One region of the Microbacterium sp. NPDC089695 genome, then DNA from elsewhere that is predicted to be linked to it. Evidence: predicted binding sites of a transcription regulator. Region 1 holds the regulator's gene; the other holds the start of a gene.
The links. Region 1 encodes LexA, which represses DNA repair genes until DNA is damaged. Its sites were predicted from a motif close to TCGAACANNTGTTCGA; they were not measured.
Positions count from the first base shown of each region.

Region 2: ACIPYT_RS05785 (DUF222 domain-containing protein) is a predicted target of LexA. The motif match lies at 8,124-8,139, and genes of this name have one in related genera.

Region 1 covers NZ_JBIVHG010000003.1:30,584-42,099, forward strand. Annotated here, with positions in the region: gene infC (translation initiation factor IF-3) at 1-160, opposite strand, end outside; gene ACIPYT_RS14715 (DUF1844 domain-containing protein) at 392-790, shown strand; gene ACIPYT_RS14720 (hypothetical protein) at 830-1,231, opposite strand; partial or broken gene ACIPYT_RS14725 (DUF6119 family protein) at 1,258-2,852, opposite strand; gene ACIPYT_RS14730 (SseB family protein) at 3,001-3,819, opposite strand; gene priA (bifunctional 1-(5-phosphoribosyl)-5-((5-phosphoribosylamino)methylideneamino)imidazole-4-carboxamide isomerase/phosphoribosylanthranilate isomerase PriA) at 3,803-4,549, opposite strand; gene ACIPYT_RS14740 (AAA family ATPase) at 4,704-6,458, shown strand; gene hisH (imidazole glycerol phosphate synthase subunit HisH) at 6,514-7,155, opposite strand; gene hisB (imidazoleglycerol-phosphate dehydratase HisB) at 7,152-7,769, opposite strand; gene ACIPYT_RS14755 (histidinol-phosphate transaminase) at 7,766-8,860, opposite strand; gene ACIPYT_RS14760 (LysM peptidoglycan-binding domain-containing protein) at 8,882-9,244, opposite strand; gene lexA (transcriptional repressor LexA) at 9,523-10,209, shown strand; gene ACIPYT_RS14770 (prolyl oligopeptidase family serine peptidase) at 10,258-11,516, shown strand, end outside.
Region 2 covers NZ_JBIVHG010000001.1:1,167,839-1,179,354, reverse strand. Annotated here, with positions in the region: gene ACIPYT_RS05825 (ABC1 kinase family protein) at 1-370, opposite strand, end outside; gene ACIPYT_RS05820 (PadR family transcriptional regulator) at 394-1,023, opposite strand; gene ACIPYT_RS05815 (YciI family protein) at 1,203-1,580, shown strand; gene ACIPYT_RS05810 (RNA polymerase sigma factor) at 1,577-2,761, shown strand; gene ACIPYT_RS05805 (glycosyltransferase family 2 protein) at 3,008-4,576, shown strand; gene map (type I methionyl aminopeptidase) at 4,762-5,532, opposite strand; gene ACIPYT_RS05795 (helix-turn-helix domain-containing protein) at 5,594-5,866, shown strand; gene ACIPYT_RS05790 (SDR family NAD(P)-dependent oxidoreductase) at 5,868-6,650, shown strand; gene ACIPYT_RS05785 (DUF222 domain-containing protein) at 6,733-8,091, opposite strand; gene ACIPYT_RS05780 (ArsR/SmtB family transcription factor) at 8,256-8,561, opposite strand; gene ACIPYT_RS05775 (MFS transporter) at 8,664-9,881, shown strand; gene panB (3-methyl-2-oxobutanoate hydroxymethyltransferase) at 10,042-10,911, opposite strand; gene panC (pantoate--beta-alanine ligase) at 10,908-11,516, opposite strand, start outside.

The DNA of each region.
Region 1 (11,516 bases):
CGACGAGATCGAGGTCGGCTTCCTGCGCAAGGCGCAGCGCCGCCTCGATACGGACGACGCCGATCTGCTCACCCGCGGGGCCGACGAGGCGGACCTCGGGGACGCGGATGCGCTCATTGGTGCGGGGATCGCTGATGCGGAACTCCTTAGACGATGGGATTCGGCCATCAGGATGCTGTCTGCATCCCGAGCGAATTCGGAATCGTCCCCACCCGCCGGCAGTCAGATGCCGGCTCCGCACCCTGTCTACCGGATGCATCTGGTGACGCGATCCGGCGGAGTGCAAGACCCGGTAGCCTGGAACGGCAAGCGCGGGTGGGAAGTGAATCCTCTTTCGTGCCGGAGCATGACGCTCCGGAGCCCGACATAGTCTAACAGAAGGCAAGGCGAAGTGACGAACCAGGCACCGGACGAGACCGCACACGACCGCGAGGAGCGCTGGGCTCGGCAGGAGGAGGCGGCGTCATCGGCCACCCGTGACATCGCCGACGTCCCCGCCGTGGAGGTCATCACCACCGCCGCCGTGCACCTCATGAGCGCCGCCGCCGTGAAGCTCGGCCTCGCCGACGACCCCGACGCCGCCGCTCAGATCGACCTCGACGAGGCCCGCAAGCTCATCAACGCCCTCGCCGGTCTGATCACGGCCGGAGCGCCCGAGATCAGCGACATGCACGCCCGCTCGCTCCGCGACGGCCTCCGCTCGCTTCAGCTCGCGTTCCGCGAGACGTCGACGATCCCCGACCCGATCGGCAAGGGGCCCGGCGAGAAGTGGACCGGCCCCGTCACCTGACGTTCCGGCCGTCGAGCGCGCGCAGCGAGACGAGACGCCTCACGCCTCCAGCACGACCGGAGGCGCGGTCGATGGGCCGCCGCACGGGTCGGTCGAGTGCGTCCAGTCGATCGTCTCGACCGACTCCGATAGCAGGGTCGCGGAGGAGTCGTACACCCGCACGGTGATCGTCTCGGGCGCATCGAAACCGAAGGAGAAGGTGCCGTCGTCGCCCGGCGCGGGAACCGAGGCGTCGGTCTCCGGTGTCGGCTCCACCTCGGGGCCCGGCGAGCACCCGGCATCCGAGCACACCTGCAGGAGAACGCCCTCGCCGTATGCGGAGGAGTCGACCTCGACCCCGTTGCTCCAGCCGATGGCGGTGCACGCGCCGGGCGGGAAGGCGCAGCCGCTGAACAACACGACCGCCGCGACGAGAATGCCTATCGCGCCCATTCGCCTCATGCCGCGAGCCTAGTCTGGGTTCCCCTCTAGTTACTCAGTGCCGCGATCGCCACGTCAAAGCCCAGCATTTTGAGCTGCCTTCCGTGCTGCATCAGATTCAATCGGCTGAAAAAGGGGAGCCAATCGACCCCTTCGTGCGTTCCCTTGATCAACACCACGAAACACACCGTGTACTTGCTCTTGTCGACGCTCGTCGAGCTGTCAGGGACCAGATCCAGCCATCGCTGCTCCAGGCCGGACGGCGCGGCGCTACTGATGGCCGAACGCAGCGCATCGCGGTACTCTCCGTCACTCACAAGCGTTGAGGCCGAGACGGATCCCTGCGCGAAGAGGTGACTCAGCGTCGACGACCGCGACTTCCGCTTGACATGGATGATCTCTCCGGATGACGAGAGGAGATCGCAGAACTCGATGCCGGTCGATGCGCCGCCTGGGCGCTTGATCTTCGCGTCCAGGAGGAGCAGTTCTTCTGAATGCGCGTTGGCCATCCGCTTGTTGTACACGGGTTCGGTTTCGTCGGGGAGCGCGTCTTCGATCGCCCCGATCGAGATCGGGAGACTCCTCACGAAGGCATCCACCTCCCCCACCAACGTGTCTGCGATCGCGAACCATCGCCCCTCGATCAGCACGAAGAGCTTGCCGTCCATGCGCTGCTCGCTCACGAGGCACTGATAGATGTTCCAGGTGCCGTCGAACGGGCCTCGCGTGTGTAGCGGATACTGACGGTTCGAGAACGCAGCAACTCAGCGGTGATGGACACTATGCCTGCGCCGAGATTCGTGAGGTATTCCTCAAGATCCAGGTCATCGTATTCCGCCTGCTTCGTTCCGGTGATCCGGAACGCGTCGATGTCCTCCCACGCCGTCGGCTCCGGCATCGCCATGTGGGTCGAGCTCGTGTCACCCGAGCGAAGCTGACTGACGAGCATCTCGTCCAGAGCATTGATCCGGAGGCGATCGTCCACGATCTCCAGGTGATCGATCCATTCGAAGTCGGCCTTGTACGCATCGTCCTCGTAGGCGACAAGCAGCTCATCGCACTTGGCACCGAGCTCGTCCACCGTGATGTCGAGCGAGAGAACCAGGGCATCAGACCCGGCCAGCCGCTTCGCGAAGCTCTTCGACCGAGGCTCTCCGGCGACCGCCCTCAGGATGTCACGTGAGACGTCGACTCCGAAGGCGGGGAGGTCCGAACTCTTGCTCGTCTGGGTGTTCTTGGTCACGACCTGGTCTTCGAACGTCTTCGTGTCCATGCTGCGCATCTGCGCCGGGTCAACGCGGTTGAGGGCTACGCGCAATCCGAACTGACGCTGAATCTTGGCAGGATCGATAAAGCCCTTGCCGTACCCGAAGGTGATCGCGAAGAAGCGCCCCGAAGTCTTCAGGATCAACAGCCCCGAGGCGGAAGAGGAGAAGACCGACGTCAACCCGGTGCTGAGGGCCGGCTGGATCTCGCCGACCCAGTGCGGCGGTTTGGAGAAGGAATCCTTGTAGAAGAACGTCCCGTCAAGGCCGATTGCCGACGACAGTGAGATGGCGTGCGGGGATCGGTCGGGATGGATGGCATCCTGCGCGGACGCCACATCTCGCAGCAGGAACACGGTAATTCGCTTGAAGGACATATCAGCACCTGCAGTCCGTCAGGACTTGCCGACCGCATCGTTCGCCTTCACCCATGTCGCCCTCCTCCGCACGCGCCTCTGCGCTCTTGAGGGAGATACTCCACCGATCTGACCGGAGTGGCAGTATTCTGCGCGCGACCTCGCTGCGTCAGGAGGAGCGGCGGAGCTTGACGGTGAGCGAATCCGCGAGCACGGCGATGCGATCGTCGGCCGACCAGCGCTGCGCGAGCCGCGCGAGCACGGCGTCGAGCACCTCGCGGTCGAGGCCGTCGACGAGTTCGAGGATCACGACAAGCTCGGGCCCGCGAAGCCGTGCCTCCGGGTCACCCGACGCGACCGCGACGTCGATGACCGCCAGCTCGTGCGCCACGCTCTCCTGGAGCGCCCGGAACACTTCGGGAGAGAGGAAGCTCGGCTCCCACGGGTGCCCCTGCGCGATCGACCAGACGGCCGGACGCCGGATCACGAACTCGGTCTCGGATGTCGGGTCGAGGACGATCAGGTCGGTGTCCTCCGCCGATGCCGACAGTGCGACGCGCACGGCCTCGACCGGGATGGGCCGCGCCGCGGCATCCCACGCCCGCATCGTGTCGACGGACGAGAACACGGGCTGCACTCGCCGCCCGTCGGGGGCCGCGACCGTGACGATCGAGAGCTCCTGGGTCTTGTCGACCGCCAGGCCGTTCGGTGCGACGCCCTCCTCCCCCCTCTCGGCGATCAGCGGGATGAGCACGCGGGCCGAACGGAAGGCGTCGACGACCTCCGCCTGCGACCCGTCACCCGCGCGGAAACGCCGCAGCGCCTCCAGAAGCGCAGGGTCGGCGGAGCCGTCGTCCGCGGCGTGGGCGTTCGGCTCGAAGCTGCGCCCCTCCCACGGCACGCCGGCGGAGTCGCCCGCCTCGTGACCGAGCGGCGCGTGGCCACCCGGGTCCGAAGCACCGGAGTGCGGCTCAGTCTCCCGCGACATCCAGTGCCTCAGCCAGCGTGAACGCGCCGGCATAGAGGGCCTTGCCCACGATCGCGCCTTCGACGCCGAGCGGCACGAGATCGCGGAGTGCGGCGATGTCGTCGAGGTTCGAGATGCCCCCGGACGCCACGACCGGCTTGGGGGTGCGCGAGGTCACCTCGCGCAGGAGCTCGAGGTTCGGGCCCTTGAGGGTGCCGTCCTTCGTGACGTCGGTGACGACGTAGCGGCTGCACCCGGCATCCTCGAGGCGCTCGAGCACCTCCCAGAGATCGCCGCCCTCCTTCGTCCAGCCGCGCGCAGCGAGTGTCGTGCCGCGCACGTCGAGTCCGACCGCGATCGCCTCGCCGTAGCGGCTGATGACGTCGGCCGCCCACTCGGGGTTCTCCAGTGCGGCGGTGCCGAGGTTGATGCGCGTGGCGCCGCTCTCGAGAGCCGCCTCGAGGGTGGCGTCGTCGCGGATGCCGCCCGAGAGCTCGATGCTCACGTTGCGGTACTGCTTGATGACCTTGCGGAGGATCGGGGCGTTGCTGCCTCGACCGAACGCCGCGTCGAGGTCGACGAGGTGGATCCACTTCGCCCCCTGCGAGACCCACTCGCCGGCGGCGTCGAGGGGGTCTCCGTAGCTGGTCTCGGTGCCGGCCTCGCCCTGCGTGAGCCGGACGGCCTTACCGCCGGCGACGTCGACGGCGGGGAGCAGGGTGAGTGAGGGGGACTGCGCGAAGTCGTTCATGACGTCCTCAGGTGAGATCGGGAGCGCCGATTCGTCGGCACGAGAATCGACACTAGCCGCCGCATCCGCCCACTCCAAATGGGTGTGACTCCGTTCGACAGGCGCCCACGCGGTAGCCTCGATGGCACGTATCCGGTCGACGAGGAGAAGGTTCATGACGCGCGACGGCGACGCCTACGGTGGCGGCCCCCTGCGACGGGGCAACAGCACCCCGCCCGAGACGCCCGAGCTCGTCGAGCACGTTCCGCTCACTCCGGAGGATGCCGACGACTGGCCGACCATGCCCGGCTACCCCGCGGCGGCGCGGCGCTCGGCGCAGCCTGCCGCGCCGCCGACCGATCCTGCGGTCGCGGCTCCCGATGCACCGGCGCTCGACGAGGTGGGCGTGGAGCGTCCCGCTCCCCCGCAGGCAGCGCCTGCATCCCCGGCTGCTCCGCCTGCTCCCGCCGCCCCGGCGCAGGCCGGCTCTCCGGCGCCCGCTCCCGCACAGTCTCCCGTCGCGCCGTCGTCTGCGTCGCAGCCCGCCGCGGTGCCGGTGCGGCCCGCGCACCCCGATTCGTCCTCGCCGACCACGGCGACCGCTCCTTCGGCGCCGACGACGCGTGCCGCAGCGGCAGCGGCGGCCAACCGTCCGTCCGCGCCGCAGCAGCCCGCCACGCCCGCATCCCCTGCCGGCTCAGGCGCACAGCCCCTGATCGAGGTCCCGCGTCCGGCGTCTCCACCCGCGCAGGGATCGCCGTCCGCATCCGCTGCACCTGCCGCATCCGCCGCACCCGCCGCACCCAGCGTGCCCGGGATTCCGACGACGCCTCCGCTGCCCGCGTCACCCGGCGTCCCTGCAGCTCCCGGCCTCACCGCAACCGCCGGCGCCCCGACCGCACCCGCGATGCCGGCGGCGTCCGGCGTCGCCGCGACGGCGGGCGGTCCTGCACCCGCGGCTCCGACCGTCGACGGCGCAGCCGCCTCACGACGACTCCAGCGCGAGCAGGGCATGGAACGGCGCTCCTTCCTGCAGCAGGATCCGCGGGAGGATCCCGCCCGCCGGGGAGGTCGGGGCTTCCTCAACCGCATCGGATTCTCTCTCGGCCCCAACGCGAGCGAGCGCGCCGCCCGTGACGACGAGCATGCGGTGAGCCGCCACTGGCCAGGGCCCCGCACCGTGGCCGTCGTGAACGGCAAGGGCGGCGCGGGAAAGACCCCCGCGACCGTGCTGCTGTCGGCGGTGTTCGCCCAGTTCGGCGGAGCCGGAGTACTGGCCTGGGACAACAATCAGACCCGCGGCACCCTCGGCTGGCGCACCGAGACCGGCGCTCACGATCGCACTCTCCTCGAGCTCCTGCCGCAGACGCAGCGACTCCTGGGCGCTCAGGGACAGTCCGCCGACCTCGCGCACTTCGTTCACCACCAGCCGCAGGAGAAGTACGACGTGCTGCGCTCCAAGCCGATCAGGCTCGCGCACGAGAACCGCCTGAGTCCTGCCGATGTGGATGCGATCCACGCGGTCGCGGCGAAGTTCTACCGGCTCATCATCATCGACTCGGGCAACGACGAGTCCGACCCGATGTGGTTGCGCATGATCGACCGCGCCGATCAGATCGTCGTCGCCACGACGACGCGTGACGATCACGCCGAGGCGGGTGCGCTCCTGCTCGAGGCCCTCGAGGACCGCGACGAGCGGTCGGCCCACCTGGCGCGACAGTCGGTCGTGATCGTGAGCCAGGCCGACCCGAAGGCGTCATCTGCCGAAGTCGCCGAGGTCGTCGCGGGTTACCAGCCGCTCGCGCGCGAGGTCGTGCAGATCCCCTACGACCGGGAGATGGTCGACGGGCATCTGCGGCTGCGTGCACTCGCGACCCCGACCCAGGAGGCCTGGCTGTCGGCCGCGGCGGCCGTCGCCCGCGGGTTCTGAGCCGCGCGTTCTGAGCCCCCGCGGGTTCTGAGCCGCGGGCGGCGAACCCCGTCGATCAGTCGCCGAGGCTGCCGATCCAGTTGCGGAGCAGCCGGATGCCCGCCTCGCCGGACTTCTCCGGGTGGAACTGGGTCGCCGAGAGGGGGCCGTTCTCGACGGCGGCGAGGAACGGGTCGCCGTGCGTCGCCCAGGTGAGCACGGGCTGCGGAAACGGCGGGATGACATCGAGTTCCCACTTCTGCGCCGCGTAGGAGTGCACGAAGTAGAAGCGCTCCTGTTCGATGCCCCGGAACAGCACCGAGTCGGCACCGGGCTCGACCGTGTTCCACCCCATGTGCGGAAGCACGGGGGCGTTCAGCTCGGTGACGGCGCCGGGCCACTCCCCCAGACCTTCGGTGTCATGGCCTCGCTCGACCCCGTGGGCGAACAGCACCTGCATGCCGACGCAGATGCCCAGCACAGGTCGACCACCCGCCAGACGCCGGTCGATGATCTCGTCACCGCCGTGCTCATGCAGAGCATCGCGTACGGCTTGGAACGCGCCGACGCCGGGGACGAGCAGTCCATCGGCCTCGAGCGCCTGGGTGCGGTCGCGCGTGAGCACCGCATCCGCTCCGGCGGCGACCAGCGCCTTGACGGCCGAGTGCACGTTGCCGGACTCGTAGTCGAAGACGGCGACGCGGGGCTTTCGGCTCACAGGGCGCCCTTGGTCGAGGGGATGCCGTCGACGAGCGGGTCGAGCGCCTTCGCCTGACGGAACGCGCGGGCGAACGCCTTGTACTCGGCTTCGGCGATGTGGTGGGGATCGCGACCGCCGAGCACGCGGACGTGCACCGTGAGCCCCGCGTTGAACGCGAGGGCCTCGAAGGTGTGGCGCACGAGCGACCCCGTGAAGTGGCCGCCGATCAGGTGGTGCTCGAAACCCGCGGGCTCGCCCGTGTGCACGAGGTAGGGGCGACCGGAGATGTCGACCACTGCCTGCGCGAGAGCCTCGTCGAGGGGCACGAGGGCGTCGCCGTAGCGGGCGATGCCGGACTTGTCGCCCAACGCCTCGCGAATCGCCTGGCCGAGGACGATCGAGATGTCCTCGACCGTGTGGTGCGCGTCGATGTTCGTGTCGCCGGAGGCGCGCACCGTGAGGTCGGTGAGCGAATGCTTCGCGAACGCCGTGAGCATGTGGTCGAAGAACGGCACCGAGGTGTCGATGCGGCTGGCGCCCGTGCCGTCGAGGTTCAGTTCGAGTTCGACGGTCGATTCGGACGTGCTGCGCGTGCGGCTCGCGGTGCGCGGGTTCTGGGCGGTGCTGCTCATGAAGCCGATCCTATCGATGCGAGGGCGTCGAGGAACGCGGTCGTCTCGGCCTCGGTGCCTGCCGTGACGCGGAGGTGCCCGGGAAGGCCGACGTCGCGGATCAGGACTCCGCGGTCGTACAGCTCCCGCCACACGCGCTTCGGATCGGAGACCCCTCCGAACAGCACGAAGTTCGACCACGACTCGTACGGCGCGTAGCCGAGTGCTTCGAGCGTCGCCGAGATGCGGTCGCGCTGCTCGATGATCTCGTCGACCATCCCGAGCATGACGTCGGCGTTGCGGAGAGCGGCGGTCGCCGCGGCCTGGGTGAGCGCGCTCAGGTGGTACGGCAGCCGCACGAGACGCAGCGCGTCGATGAACGCCGGATCGGCGGCCAGGTACCCGACGCGCGCGCCGGCGAACGCGAACGCCTTGCTCATGGTGCGCGACACGGCGAGTCGTGGGCGGCCGTCGAGCAGGGAGAGAGCCGAGGGGGCCTCGCGCGGAGCGAACTCCTGATACGCCTCGTCGACCACGACGATGCCGCGCGCGGCCTCGTAGACCGCTTCGATCACGTCGAGGCCGAGCGGCGTGCCCGTCGGATTGTTCGGCGCGCACAGCAGCACGACATCGGGGTCGACCTCGACGACCTGCGCCGCCGCCTCGTCGGGAGTGATCGTGAAGTCGGGCTGACGCGTGCCGGCGACCCAGCTCGCGCCGGTGCCCTGAGCGATGAGCGGATACATGGAGTACGTCGGCGCGAAGCTGAACGCCGTGCGGCCGGGACCTCCGAACGCCTGCAGGATGTGCTGCAGGACCTCGTTGGAACCGTTGCCTGCCCAGATCTGCGAGGCATCGAGCCCGTGGCCCAGGTACTCGGCGAACCCCTCGCGAAGGGTGGTGAACTCCCGATCGGGGTAGCGGTTGACGTCGCGCAATGCGACCGCGATGTCATCCAGCACGTCGCTCGCCACGGCATCGGGTACCGGGTGCGTGTTCTCGTTGACGTTCAGCGCGATGGGCAGAGGCGCCTGCGGCGCGCCGTACGGAGTGAGGCCCCGGAGATCGTCACGGAGCGGCAGGTCGTCGAGCGAAGCAGTCACCCTTCCCATGGTAGGGCGTGCGCTCGGCGGTCAGTCCGCGTACGCCGCCGGGATCGCGATCTCCTGGCCGATCTGGAGAGCGCCGCCCTGCAGGGAGTTGAGACGCGTGATGTCGCCGATGACCTCGCGCGGATCGGCGCCGGGAGCGACGCTCTCGGCGATCGACCAGAGGGTGTCTCCGGGCATCACGGTGATGGTCTCGAACGAAGCCGTCGGGACCTGCTCGTTGGAGGCCACGGCGCTGCCGCCGCTGAGAGCTGCGAACGCGATGCCGACAGCAAGGGGCACGGCGGCGGCCGCGAGCACGAGGCGGCGACCACGCGCCGTCAGCCGGAGGCGAGTCGCCGGACGTGCCGGGATGACTGCTGCGCTGCTGAAGGTGATGGTGCTCATCGTGTGCTCCTCTGCTGACCGCGATGCGGTGAAGGTGGCGTAGCGTTCGCATTCGCGACTCGGCCGGGAGCCGCGGATACGAAGCTACGTTCCGAAGGTATCTTCGAATTCGAACATCTGTCAAGACTTCTTCGAAATCCGCTCCTCGAATCCAACGACACGCTCGAACAGATATTCCCTATCGGCGCTTTTCTCGGATACGGTTTCGATACGAACACCCCACCACGGACCTCCGACATTCGAAGCGAGACGCCGGAACCGCACCTCTGAGGAGAACCATGAGCGAGAACTCCGCCACCGAGTCCGAGGCGCCGCGCACTCGCCGCCGGAAGAGCCTCAGCCCCAAGCAGATGGCGATCCTCGAGGTCATCCAGACGTCGATCAGCCGGTACGGCTACCCGCCGAGCATGCGTGAGATCGGCGACGCGGTCGGCCTGAAGTCCCTGTCGAGCGTCACCCACCAGCTCGGCCAGCTCGAGCTCAGCGGCTACCTGCGCCGCGATCCCGGCAAGACGCGCGCGATGGAGGTCCTGATCGACCTCCCCGGCACCGGCGCCGAGAATCCCGCCGACGTCGCCACCCCGGTCGGCGACGCCGCGCTGGTCCCCCTCGTCGGCCGCATCGCCGCAGGCGTGCCCATCACCGCCGACCAGCAGGTGGAGGAGATCTTCCCCCTGCCGCGCCAGCTCGTGGGCAAGGGCGACCTGTTCATGCTCAAGGTGTCAGGCGAATCCATGATCGACGCCGCCATCTGCGACGGCGACTGGGTGGTGGTCCGCTCGCAGAGCAGTGCCGAGAACGGCGAGATCGTCGCGGCGATGCTCGACGGGGAGGCCACGGTCAAGGTGCTGCGCCGCCGCGACGGCCACACGTGGCTGCTGCCGCGCAACTCCGCGTTCGAGCCGATCCTCGGCGATGAGGCCGTCGTGCTCGGCAAGGTCGTCGCGGTCCTCCGCGCGGTCTGATCACCGCTCGCACCTCGCGGGGTCCGCGTCCCGCCTAGGCTCGAGGGCATGACCGCACCGTACGGCACCTGGTCCTCGCCCTTCTCCCCCGCGGCGATCGCGACGGCGTCTCCGCGAATCGACGGCGCCCGCTTCGTGGGCGCGGACGTGTGGTGGGGCGAATCCGTGCCGGCAGAGGGCGGCCGCGTCACGGTGCGCAGTTCGACGGGCGAGATCGTCCTGCCCGCTCCGTGGAGCGCGAGGTCGCGCGTGCACGAGTACGGCGGTGGCGCATGGACCGCCGATCACGACGGCATCCTGTACTTCGTCGATGCGAAGGACCAGCGCATCCACCGGATGCCGCGCGGCGGCGCACCGGAGCCGCTCACCCCGCCCGGTCCCGCACACGGCGGGCTGCGCCTGCAGGGCGGTCGCCTCTTCGCCGTCCGCGAGGATCTGACGCGCGACCCGCACGTCCGGGGCATCGTCGAGATCCCGCTCGACGGCTCGGCCGCGCACGACGCGGATGCACTGACCGTGATCGCGGAGGGCGCAGGGTTCTACGCGCATCCCGCGCTCTCGCCCGACGGCTCACGGATCGCCTGGGTCGGGTGGACGGCGCCGCGGATGCCGTGGCAGGAGGCCTCGCTAGTGATCGCCGACATCGGCCGGGACACCCGGAGCGTTCCTCCGGCGCGCGCCGCCCTGCAGCCGGAATGGCTCGGCGACGACGAGCTCGTGTACGCCGACGACCCCTCCGGTCGATGGGCGCTGCAGCGCCTGCGCCTGGATGCCGCCGGCCGTCCGCTGCCCGTCGAGCCCGTCACGGCCGCCGCGATCGATGCCGACACGGGATACGGCCTGTGGGTGCTCGGCAACCGCTGGTTCCAGCCCCTCGCCGACGGTCGCATCGTGGCGGTGCGCACGAACGGACGCGACGATCTGGTCGTCGTCTCCCCCGACGGCAGCGCGAGGCCGCTCGTCGTGCCGGTCGACGGCCACGTGAGCGTGGACGACGTGTCCGGCACCCGCGTCCTGCTCTCGGGCAACAGCTCGACCAGCGCACCCGGCGTGTGGACGGTGGACGTGGACGCGGGCGCGGTGGAGCGCATCGCCGGCGGCGCGCCGGCCGACCCGAGCTGGATGCCGCCGTCGACCGCCCTGCTCGTCGACGGCTCGCACGGACCGGTGCACGCCTTCGCGTACGCCCCGCAGAACCCCGAGCAGGTCGCCCCCGAGGGCGAGTTGCCGCCGTACATCGTCTTCGTGCACGGCGGGCCGACCGCGCACGTGACAGGGGCGGCATCCGCGGCGATCGCGTTCTACAC
Region 2 (11,516 bases), on a different contig from region 1:
CGTAGGCACGGGCGAGCGGGATGCCGAGTTCGGCCTCGGCCGCCCGGCGGATGTCGGCGAAGGGCACCGCAGGCACTTCGTCCTGCAGACCCTCGAGCTCCTTGGTGATCTCGGGCGGCAGCACGTCGAGGCGCGACGACATGAACTGGCCGACCTTGATCATGAGCCCGCCGAGCTCGACGGCGAGAGCATGGAAGCGCTGCGCGAACCGCTGTAGGCGCGGTGTGCGCGTGCGCTCGGAGACGCGCGAGAGGCCGAGGCGCGGAAGGACGAGCTCGAACCACCAGACGATGGTGAACTCCCGCGCGGCGAACGACAGGATGCGGCGGTACCTGGCGCGATGGGCGCCCTGCGCCGCAGCATCCGTCATCGAAGGCCTCTGTTCGTCGGGGTTCAGTCCTGAGCGAGGATCGTGTACAGCCTACGGCGGGCCTCGTCGAGCACGTCGATGGCCTGCTGCACCTGCTCGGGGCTGCCCGTGCGGCCGACCTGCGCGGCGGCAGCGGCGAGGTCGACACCCGACTTGGGCAGAGCGGTGAATCGCGGGTCGTTGCGGTGACCGTCCTTGTCTTTGGCGGAGCTCGACTCCCACGGGGCGGGTGTCTCGGTCGACTCGGACGCAACGGCACGACCGGCCTCGGTGAGCGAGTAGGTCTTGCGGCCGTTCTGCTCCTCGGCCTCGATCAGGCCCTCGTCCGCGAGCAGCTGCAGGGTCGGGTAGACGGAGCCGGCGCTGGGCTTCCACGTCCCACCGCTGCGCTCGGCGATCTCGTTGATGATCTGGTAGCCGTGCATGGGCTGCTCGGCGAGCAACGAGAGCACCGCGGTGCGGACGTCGCCGCGGGCCATGCGCGAGCCGCCGCTCGGTCGCTGCTGGTCGAACGACTTGCGCAGTTGGTCGAGGGCGTCGAAGATCGCGCCCGCGGGTCCGTTGGGGCCGCCGAGGCCACTCGATCCGAAGAGTCCGCCGAGCGGGTTGTCGCCGTTCTGCCCGCTGGTGCCGAAGGGGAATGCGTTGTTCATGATGACCTCCCAGTGCTGAGGATGGAGCCGGTGAGCGATAGTCAACGATATATCGTTAACCCTGGGCGCGGGGTGAGAATCGGGAGAACCTCGGAGAAGTCTCGCGGATGCTGTCGATCGGCCCGCCACCCGCTCGTCATCCCTCTGTACGCTGACCGCTGACAGAGGAGATGAGAGCGATGCGCTACACACTGCTGTTGCACTACCCCGAGATGAGCGAGGCCGAGCTGGGCGAGGAGGCGCTGGCCGAGGGCCAGGCCGCGTTCGCCAGTTATGCCGCGACGCTGCAGGCCGCCGGAGTGCTCGTCGGCGGAGAGGTCCTGCAGCCGTCGACCGTGACGACGACGGTGCGCATGCGCGACGGCGCCCTGCAGGTGCAGGACGGACCGTTCGCCGACACGAAGGAGCAACTGGGCGGCACGTTCGTGATCGACGTGCCCGACCTGGATGCCGCGATCGGCTACGCCCGCCAGGCGCCGTCGGTGCAGTGGGGCGCGGTCGAGGTGCGCCCCGGCGCCGTGCACACGGTCGACGGCACCTGGACGCCGAACCGATGAGCGCCGAGGAGGCCCGCGTCGCCGCCGAGCGCGCGGCGCGGTCCTCCTACGGGCGCCTCGTCGCCCTGCTCGCCGCGCGGAGCGGCGACATCGGCCTCGCCGAGGATTCGCTGTCGGGCGCCTTCGAGGAGGCGCTTCGGCGCTGGCCCGAGGTCGGCGTTCCCGACAACCCGGAAGGATGGCTGCTGACCGTGGCCAGGAACCGTCTGCGCGACGTGTGGAAGTCGTCGGCCGTGCGAGCATCCGCACCGCTCGACGACGCCGTGCGCGCCGCGACCGATCCGCTCGCCGATCACGATCCTCTCGCGATCGGCGACAAGCGGCTCGAACTCCTGTTCGTGTGCGCGCATCCGGCGATCGATCCGGCGGCACGCACGCCGCTCATGCTCCAGGCCGTGCTCGGGTTCGAGGCGTCCGAGATCGCTCGCGCGTTCGCGGTGCCGCCTGCCGCCATGGCGCAGCGGCTCGTGCGGGCGAAGCGACGCGTCAAGGACGCACGCATCCCGTTCGCCGTGCCCGATCGTTCGGCGATGCCCGAGCGCCTGCCCGCCGTACTCGAGGCCGTGTACGGGTGCGCAGCACTGTCGTGGCGGGGCGACGGGTCGTCGCTCGCGGGTGAGGCGCAGTACCTCGCCGTCACCCTCGCCGGCCTTCTCGACACCGAGGCCGAGGCGTGGGGGCTCGCCGCGCTCACGACCCTGACGCTCGCACGCCGACGCCCCGGCGGCTTCGTGCCGCTCGATGAACAGGATCCTTCAGAGTGGGATGCCGAGCTGATCGCCGAGGGCGAGGCGTACCTGCGGCGAGCGCGACCCGACGGCGCACCGGGACGGTTTCAGCTCGAGGCGGCGATCCAGGCGGTGCACATCGACCGTCGGCGTACCGGGGCGACCGATTGGACGGCATTGCGGATGCTGTACGCCGCGCTGCTGGAGGTCGCACCGACCATGGGCGCCCGGGTCGCGTCGGCGGTCGTGACCGGGCGCATCGACGGACCGGATGCGGGGCTCTCCGCTCTGCCCGCTGATGCCCAGGCTGAGGCGTTCCAGCCGTACTGGGCCGCGAGGGCCGACCTGCTCGCCGCGGCCGGGCGCAACGCGGCGGACGCGTATCTGCGCGCCGCCGAGCTCACGGAGGACGCCGAGGTCTCGGCGTTCCTCCGGGGTCGGGCCCGGTCGTAGCGCCCGGCACCCGCCCCGGCATCCGCCCCGGCACCCGCCGTCCCGACATCCCCGCCCATATGCAGGACTTCGACACGGATGCAGGACGATTCCGGCGTTTCCGTCCGACAACCGTGCCTCGATCCTGCACACGTGCCCGAGTCCTGCAGATGTCCCTTCGCATCGCGGCGAAGAACCGCCTGCACGTCAGCCCACTCATGGCAACCCCCGTGCGGGCACATAGCCGCCGGTGTTTGACTGCCTGCGATGTCGACTCCTGCCTCCCCCACGCACTCGCCCGCTCACATCCGCGTGAGCGTGGTCGTCCCGGTGTTCAACCCCGGCGACTCGTTCGACGACCTGATCGCGTCGCTCGACCGGCAGACGCTCGATCACGCGCGGTTCGAGCTGCTGCTGTGCGACGACGGCTCCGACGACGCGACGCGCGCGCGGTTGGCGGAGGTCGAGCGCACCCGCTCGTACGCACGCGTGCTCTACCTGCCCCACTCCGGGTGGCCGGGCACGCCGCGCAATGAGGGAGTCGCCGCGGCGCGAGGCGACTACGTGCAGTTCGTCGACCAGGACGACTGGCTGTTCGACGAAGCGCTGGAGCGCATGTGCGACTTCGCGGACCAGCACGGCGCGGATGTGCTCGTCGGCAAGGAGGTCGGCATCGGCCGGGCGCTCCCCACCCGCATCTACCGCCGGGATGTGCCGGATGCCCGGCTCGGGCGCGACCCCCTGCTCGAGATGCTGACGCCGCACAAGATGTTCCGCACGGCGTTCCTGCGCGAGAAGAGGGTGCGGTTCCCCGACGGCAAGGTGCGCCTGGAGGATCACCTGTTCGTGATGCGCGCGTACTTCGAGGCTTCGCGCATCTCGATCCTCGCGAGCACGCCCTGCTACGCGTGGGTCAAGCAGCCCGGCAGCGCGAGCTCGGCGCGCATCGATCCCGAGTCGTACTATCCGCACCTCGAAGCCGTGCTCGACCTCGTCGACGAGTACACGCAGCCGGGTCCGCTGCGCGACCGCCTGCTGCGGCACTGGTTCCGCGGGAAGATCCTGAAGCGTCTCGCGGGGAAGCGGTTCGTGAAGTATCCGGCTTCGTACCGGGAACGCCTGCTCGACGTCGTGGCGCCGCTCGCGCGCCGTCGGTTCGGGCCGGGCGTCGACGGCGGTCTCGCGTTTCCGCATCGCATCCGCGCCGCGCTGCTGCGCGCGGATCGACGTGCCGATCTGCTTGCGTTCGCGCGGTTCGAGCACGAGCTCGAGTGCCGGGTCGCGGTGACATCGGCCTCCTGGTCTCGCGGGGGTGGGCTTCATCTGGGCGTGCGCGTCGACATCAGCCGTGACGGGCAGGATGCGCTCGTGATCGACGGGGAGAGCGGACGGCTGACGTCGCTTCCCGTGCCGATGGACGGCCTGCCGACCGGTCTCCTCGAAACGGGTCGCGAGTTGCGCAACGACCGCGTGGAGCTGGTCACGGGAGACGCCGGCGACCAGCGCGTCCTCGCGAGCGCCCGACTGCGCGACGGCCGCACCGCCACGCTCGCGCTCGACCCCCTGCGGGTGTTCGGCCGCGGCGACGACTCGCGCGGCGTGCGCATCGTCGCGAAGGTGCGCCGCGCCGGATGGACGTTCGATGTACCCCTCACCTCGGATACCGCGACGCTCGCGGGCGCCGGGCACTCGCCGTTCCTCGCGGGTCGCACGTGCGCGCCGGTCGCGACGCGCGGCGGGGCCGTGGAGCTGCGCAGGGTGTTCCCCCGCGGTCGACTCAAGGACCTCGCCGGGCGTGCGGCGCGGAGAGTGCGCCGCCGCACACGACGCGGCTGACCGGGGCGGCTGACCCGGGGGTGGCCGACCGGGGCGTACACCTGCAGAACTGAAGCACGGATGCAGGACCGACGCACGGTTGCAGGACTGTTCCGGCCGTACGATCCTGCATCCGTGCCCGACTCCTGCAGATGCGCCCGCGGTCGACATCCCTCCCACCTCACCTCACCTCACCTCACCTCACCTCACCGCGGGAGTGTGAGCACCTCGGCGCCGTCGTCGAGGATCGCGATCGTGTGCTCGGTGTGCGCTGTGCGGCATCCGGTCGCACTGCGGAGCGTCCAGCCGTCGGCATCGGTCACCAGCCGATCGGTGTCGTGCATCACCCAGGGCTCGAGCGCCAGGAGCAACCCGGGGCGCAGCACGTAGCCGCGACCCGGACGTCCGTCGTTCGCGACGTGCGGATCCTGGTGCATGGTCGAGCCGATGCCGTGGCCGCCGAACTCGCCGTTGATCGCGTAGCCGGCATCGTGCAGCACTGTGCCGATCGCGTGCGAGAGATCACCGATCCGGGCACCGGGACGGGCCGCGGCGATGCCGGCCGCGAGGGCGCGTTCGGTCGCGTCGATCATCGCGACATCGTCGGATGCCGCGGACTCGCCGACCGTGAAGCTGATCGCAGCGTCCGCCGCGACGCCTCGCAGGGTCACGGCCAGGTCGAGCGTGAGGAGGTCGCCGTCGGCGAGGCGGTAGTCGTGGGGCATCCCGTGCAGCACGGCGTCGTTCACCGCGGTGCAGACGTAGTGCCCGAACGGTCCGCGGCCGAACGACGGGGCGTAATCGACGTAGCAGGACTCGGCCCCGGCACCTGCGATCAGCTCCTTCGCCCAGCGGTCGAGGTCGAGCAGGTTGACGCCGACCGCCGCGCGCTTCTCGAGCGTCTGAAGGATGCCGCCGACCAGCGCGCCGGTGTCGCGCGCCCGGTCGATCTGGGCAGGGGTGAGGATCTCGATCATGCTCGCTCCGTTCGGTATAACTATCCCGGTAAGACTATCCCGGTATTACTATGGGCGCATGATGGTGCGTCTACCGCTGAGCCCTGCCGAGATCGAGCGCGGGGAACGCCTCGGCGCGTTGCTGCGTCGCGCACGCGGGGATCGGTCGATGCTGAGCGTCGCGCTCGATGCCGGGGTCTCGCCCGAGACGCTGCGCAAGATCGAGTCGGGTCGCGTCGCGACCCCCGCGTTCTCGACCATCGCCGCGATCGCCGGGGTGCTGCACCTGTCACTCGACGCGGTGTGGTCGGAGATCGAGCCGGAGCGCCTGACGCACGGCCGGGTCGCCTCCTGACATGGCCGCCGAATCGCGCCCTGATCCGGGCACCGCTCTCGTCACCGGAGCATCCCGCGGAATCGGTCGTGCGGTCGCGCAGGCGTTCGCACGTCGCGGTGATCGGGTGGCGGTGCACTACGGGCGCGACCGGGGTGCCGCAGAGCGGACGCTCGCATCGCTGGACGGCTCGGGGCACGTCGTCGTCGGTGGCGACCTCGGCGACCCGGCGGGCGCGCAGACCGTGGTGGATGCGGCGATCGAGGGCCTCGGATCGATCAGCGTCCTGGTGAACAACGCGGCCGTCGCGCCGAGCGCCGGGAACGCCCACAGGGTCGATGACGTGTCGTTCGCCGCGTGGCAACGCGCGTGGTCGGACATGGTCGCGGTGAATCTGCTCGGGGCATCGAACGTGACCATGCTGGTGGCGCAGCACATGATCGCTCGGGGCAGCGGTGGTGCGATCGTCAACGTCGGATCGAGGGGTGCGTTCCGAGGCGAGCCCGATCACCCCGCGTATGCAGCCACGAAGGCGGCGCTTCACGCGTTCGGTCAGTCGATGGCACTCGTGCTCGCGCCGCACGGCATCTCCGTCACGTCGGTGGCTCCGGGCATGATCGCGACCGAACGGCAGGCGTCGAAGCTCGACGGCGTGGCGGGCGACGGCATCCGCGGCCAGAGCCCGTTCGCACGCGTCGGCACGCCCGAGGAGGTCGCCGACGCCGTCGCCTACCTCACCAGTCCCGGCGCCGTATGGGCCTCCGGCACCGTGCTCGACCTGAACGGCGCGTCCTACTTCCGCTGAGCGGGGTCGCCGACGAACGTCGATTCGCGGTCGTGCAACAGACTCGGCACTCGAGCATCGATGAGCCAGTGGCTCAGCGCACTCACGCGACACGCGCGAGCACCCTTCCCGCATCGAATCGCGCGCGCCCTCCGAGCCTGGGTGTCCGGTCGGGATCGACCCACCGCGGCGGCACGAACCACACCCGCCCGTCGACGCCGGGGCCATCGATGCAGATCTCCCATTCGTTGTCGTGGACCCGGTGATGACATGTCTCGCACAGCAGCACCCCGTTGCCCAGATCGGTCGGTCCTCGATCTCGACTCCACCAGCGGATGTGATGGGCTTTGGTCATCTGCGGCGGGAGCGCACACATCGCGCATCCCCCATCACGTTCGACGAGCGCCAACCGTTGGGCCTTGGTGAAGAGGCGCTTTTCTCGACCCCAATCGAGGATCTCGCTGTCACCGCCGAGCACGCAGGGGATGACTCCTCCACCGGCCGCCATCCGCCGCGCCGCCCCGACGCCGACGGGGTGATCCAGTCCGTCGATCTCCGCCGTTCCACCGCCGGATTCGAGGTCGGAGAGAGCGACGCGCACCACGACGGTCGCTCCGCCGAGCGGCAGTCGCTCTTCGCATCCGAGGACGTGCGCGCAGAACAGGGAGAGCGCATCCGCCTGCAGCATCGGAACCGTGCGACGGTCGGCATCGGGTGCATCCGGGACAGCGGCATCCTTGCGCGCCGCGAACGCCGCAGAGACGTAACCGCGGATCGCCGTGACCACCGGAGCCGCCGATTCTGCATCGAGCCGAGCATCGAGATGCACCATCCCGTCTCGTTCGAAGATCGTCAGCGAGCGCTGGGCGCGCTGTTCGCCGGCCCGTGGCTCGACGCCGTCGGGCACGAGCCACGCCTCGGCTCGCGTCACCAGCCGCCGAACATCGTCGAGACTGAGTCCGCGGGCGCCCTCGACGAGCACCTGCTCAGCCTCCGACGTGCGGTCGCGCCCGACGGCGATGCGGCAACGCTCGAGCAGCGCCACGATGAGCGCCGCACTCGGCACGCTCACCTCCCCGGCCCCGAGCGCCGCGCGCACGAGAGGGTATTTCGCCGGCAGCGGGGCGCCGAGCAGGTCGGCCCGCGGCGCCGTCGCCTCGCCGACCTTGATCAGTCGTGAGGCATCGCCCGTCGACATGCCCGTACTCGCGGCGATGAGCTTCGCCGATGACCTGTACCCCTGCTGCTTCGCGAGACTGTCGGCACCGAGCTCGCTGCGCGACTCCTCAGCGATCCGCGCAGCGACGTCGACGTGCACGGCATCGAGCCGTCTCTTGAGCGCATCCACGGCGCCGTTGACCGCCAGAAGCTGCGCGCGCGAGAGCGAACGGATGTCGTCGCATTCCGCCCACACCTCGTCGAGGCGGGTCATCGCCTCGTGCAGCGCGGTCAGAGTTGCCATGCCTCTATTTTAGGTTGCGAGAGGCGTGAGTTTCGAAGATATGTACGAATAGTACCGGCACTTCAAGATATCGGCTCAGGGCGACGAGCGCAGCCCAGAGACCACGAGACCACGAGACCACGAGACCGCGACCCGACGAACGCAAGCCGGACCGCTCCCACCCCTCAGCCCCGCAGCACCGAGTCCAGCAGCCCCGGAAAACGCTGATCCAGGTCGTCGCGGCGCAGCGTCAGCATCCGCCGTCTGCCGTTCGGCTCGTTGCGGATCACGCCGGCCTCGCGCAGCACCTTCATGAAGTGCGACTTCGTGGACTTCGGGAGGTTCGGATCGGTGGCGTGACACGCGGCCATGTCGAGCGGGCCGTCGGCCAGCTGCCGCGCGATCGCGAGACGCTCGGGGTCGCTGAGCGCGAAGAGCACATCGGTCAGCTGGATCTCGGAGCGATCCGGGTGAGGCAGGTCGCCAGGCATAGTTCGAGAATAGTTGAACAATCGCCGCAAGGCGAGTAACGTCACGACGGTTCGATGATTCTCGAACAGCGGATGCCGCAGCGCAACCTCCCGAGGAGCCCCATGACCACCACCCAGCCGATCGTCACATCGACCGCCGACATCACAGCCCCGCGCCGCGCGCGCCTGGGGTTCGCCCTCGCCGTCGGCACCCAGATCGCGATGATGATGGGGGCGAGCGCACCCTCGCCGTTCTATCCGGTGCTCGCCGCCGAGATCGGCTTCGACGCGATCGTGATCAGCGCCGTGTTCGCCGTCTACGCGATCGCCCTGCTGCTGGCCCTGCTGACCGCGGGGTCGCTCTCCGACCACGTCGGTCGCCGCCCGGTCGTGATCGGCGGACTCCTCCTCCTCGCCGGCAGCATGGTGCTGTTCTGGCATGCCGACACGATCGCGACGCTCGTGCTCGCGCGGATCCTCCAGGGCGCGGCGAGCGGCGTCCTGATCGCCGCGCTCTCGGCCGCCGCCCTCGACCTCGCTCCCGGCGGCCGCTCCCGCACGGCCGCCCTGTGGAACGCGCTGAGCCCCGGCATCGGACTCGCCCTCGGAGCCCTCGTCGCCGGCATCGCGCTCGACGCGACCGGCGAACCTCTGCTCGACGTGTTCGCCCCGCTCACGGTCGCCTATCTCGTGCTCGCCGCGCTGTTCCTCCTCGCCCCCGAGACCGCGCCGCTCCGCCCGGGAGCGTGGGCGTCGCTGAGCTTTCGGCTGTCGATCCCTGCCAGCATCCGCGCGGACTTCTGGCGCGGCGCCCCCGCCGTCATCGCAGGATGGGCGACGGGCGGACTCTTCCTCTCGCTCGGCGCGAACATCGTGCGCACCGAGCTCGGCGGCGAGGCGCACACCTGGCAGGGCCTGTCGGTCGCGATGCTGGCCGGCGTCGGCGCGATCGCAGCGTTCGCCCTCCGCCGTCGCTCGCCACGCACGTCCGTGATCTTCGGCACCGCGGCCCTCGCGATCGGCACCGCGCTGTCGCTCGTCGCCCTGGGCGTCGCATCCCTCCCGTTCTACCTCGCGGCCACCGCGATCACCGGAATGGGCTTCGGCACCGCGTTCTCCGGTGTCGTCGGATCGCTCGCTCCACGCATCCCCGCCACCGCGCGCGCCGACACCTTCGCCGTGATCTACGTGCTCGCCTACCTCGCCTTCGCCGTTCCCGCCGTCGTCGCCGGAACCCTCGTCGGTGTGTTCGGCCTCGGCACGGTCTGCGTCGGCTACGGCGTCGTCGTGATCGCTCTCGCCCTCGTCGCTCTCACGCTCCGGGTCCGCCGGGCGGAGTAGTCCGGGCCGCGGCTCTGCCCCGCATCCACCCCGACCTCACGCTCCACAGGAGATCTCGCGCTCTGCAGGAGCACCCACTCGGAAGCATCCTTCATTTCGAGAGATCTCCTGCGATACGACGGCCGGGAAGGGATGCCGGAACCGGCCATCCCGCCCAGACCTATCGCCCCGCGAGCAGCTCCCGCAACCGCGCGGCCTCGGCGTCGGGCATCCCGTAGCCGTGCTCGGGGCCCGGGTACTCCCCCGAGCGCACCTCGCGCGCGTACGCCGCGACGCCGTCGACCGACACGCCCCGCACATCGGCATATCTCTTCACGAAGGCCGCAGCGGGCCCGTCGTAGATGCCGAGCAGGTCGTGGAACACGAGCACCTGCCCGTCGGCGTCCGCGCCGGCGCCGATGCCGACGACCGGAACCCGCAGCAACGGCACGAGAGCCGCGGTCACCGCCGACGGCACGGCCTCGACGACGATCAGCGAGACCCCGGCATCCTGCAGCGCGAGCGCGTCGTCGATCACGGCGAGCGCCGCCTCGGCCGTGCGTCCCTGCGCGCGGAATCCGCCGAGCGCCGTGGCCGTCTGCGGAGTCAGCCCCACATGCCCGACCACCGGGATGCCGGCATTCACCAGCGCGCGGGCACGGTCGACGGTCGTGCCGCCGCGCTCGATCTTCACGAGGTCGACACCGGCCTCCTTCACGAACCGCTGTGCGGTCTCGAGCGCGAGGGCGTCGGAGGCTTCGTACGACCCGAACGGCAGATCGCCGACCAGCAGCGGCCGCGTGAGACCCCGTCGCACGGCCTTCGTGAGCATGAGCATCTCGTCGGTCGTGACGGGCACCGTGCTGTCGTAGCCGAGCACGGTCATCGCGGCGGAGTCCCCCACGAGCACCATGTCGACGCCCGCCGACTCGACGATCTGCGCGCTCGGGTGGTCGTAGGCCGTGACCATGACGATCGGCTCACCGGCATCCTTCTTGCGTGCGAGGTCGGCGATGGTCAGGCGTCGGGTCGGAGCGGCGTGTGCGCTCATGCGGAGGCCTCCTCTGCGGAATCGGAGATGGAATCGGAGATGGATGCCGGGGCGTCGCCCGCCCGCAGCAGGTGGTTGTCGATCAGGCGGGCGGCGCCGACGCGTGCGGCGACGAGCAGCAGCGCGTCACGGTCGACGGTCTCGACGGGCGCCAGAGTCTCGGCATCCCGGAGTTCCAGGTACTCCGGGTCGATCGCGGCCTCGGCGAGCACCGCCAGGGCCGCGGGCACGATGGGCTCGCCCGAGCGCTGAGCGGCGGCTCCCGCATCGAGGGCGCGGTTCAGCGCGGATGCCTGCGCGCGCGCATCCGTGTCGAGGTAGACGTTGCGCGAGCTCATCGCCAGCCCGTCGGCCTCGCGCACGATCGGGCAGGCGACGATCCGCACGTCGAGGTCGAGGTCGCGCACGACGCGGCGCACGACGAGCACCTGCTGCGCATCCTTCTGCCCGAAGTACGCGGCGTCGGGGCGCACGATGCCGAACAGCTTGGTCACGACCGTGGCGACGCCGTCGAAGTGGTGCGGGCCACGGATCGCACCGTCGAGCACCTCGCTCACGCCCGCGACATGGATGCTCGTCGCGAACCCTTCCGGGTAGACCTCGGC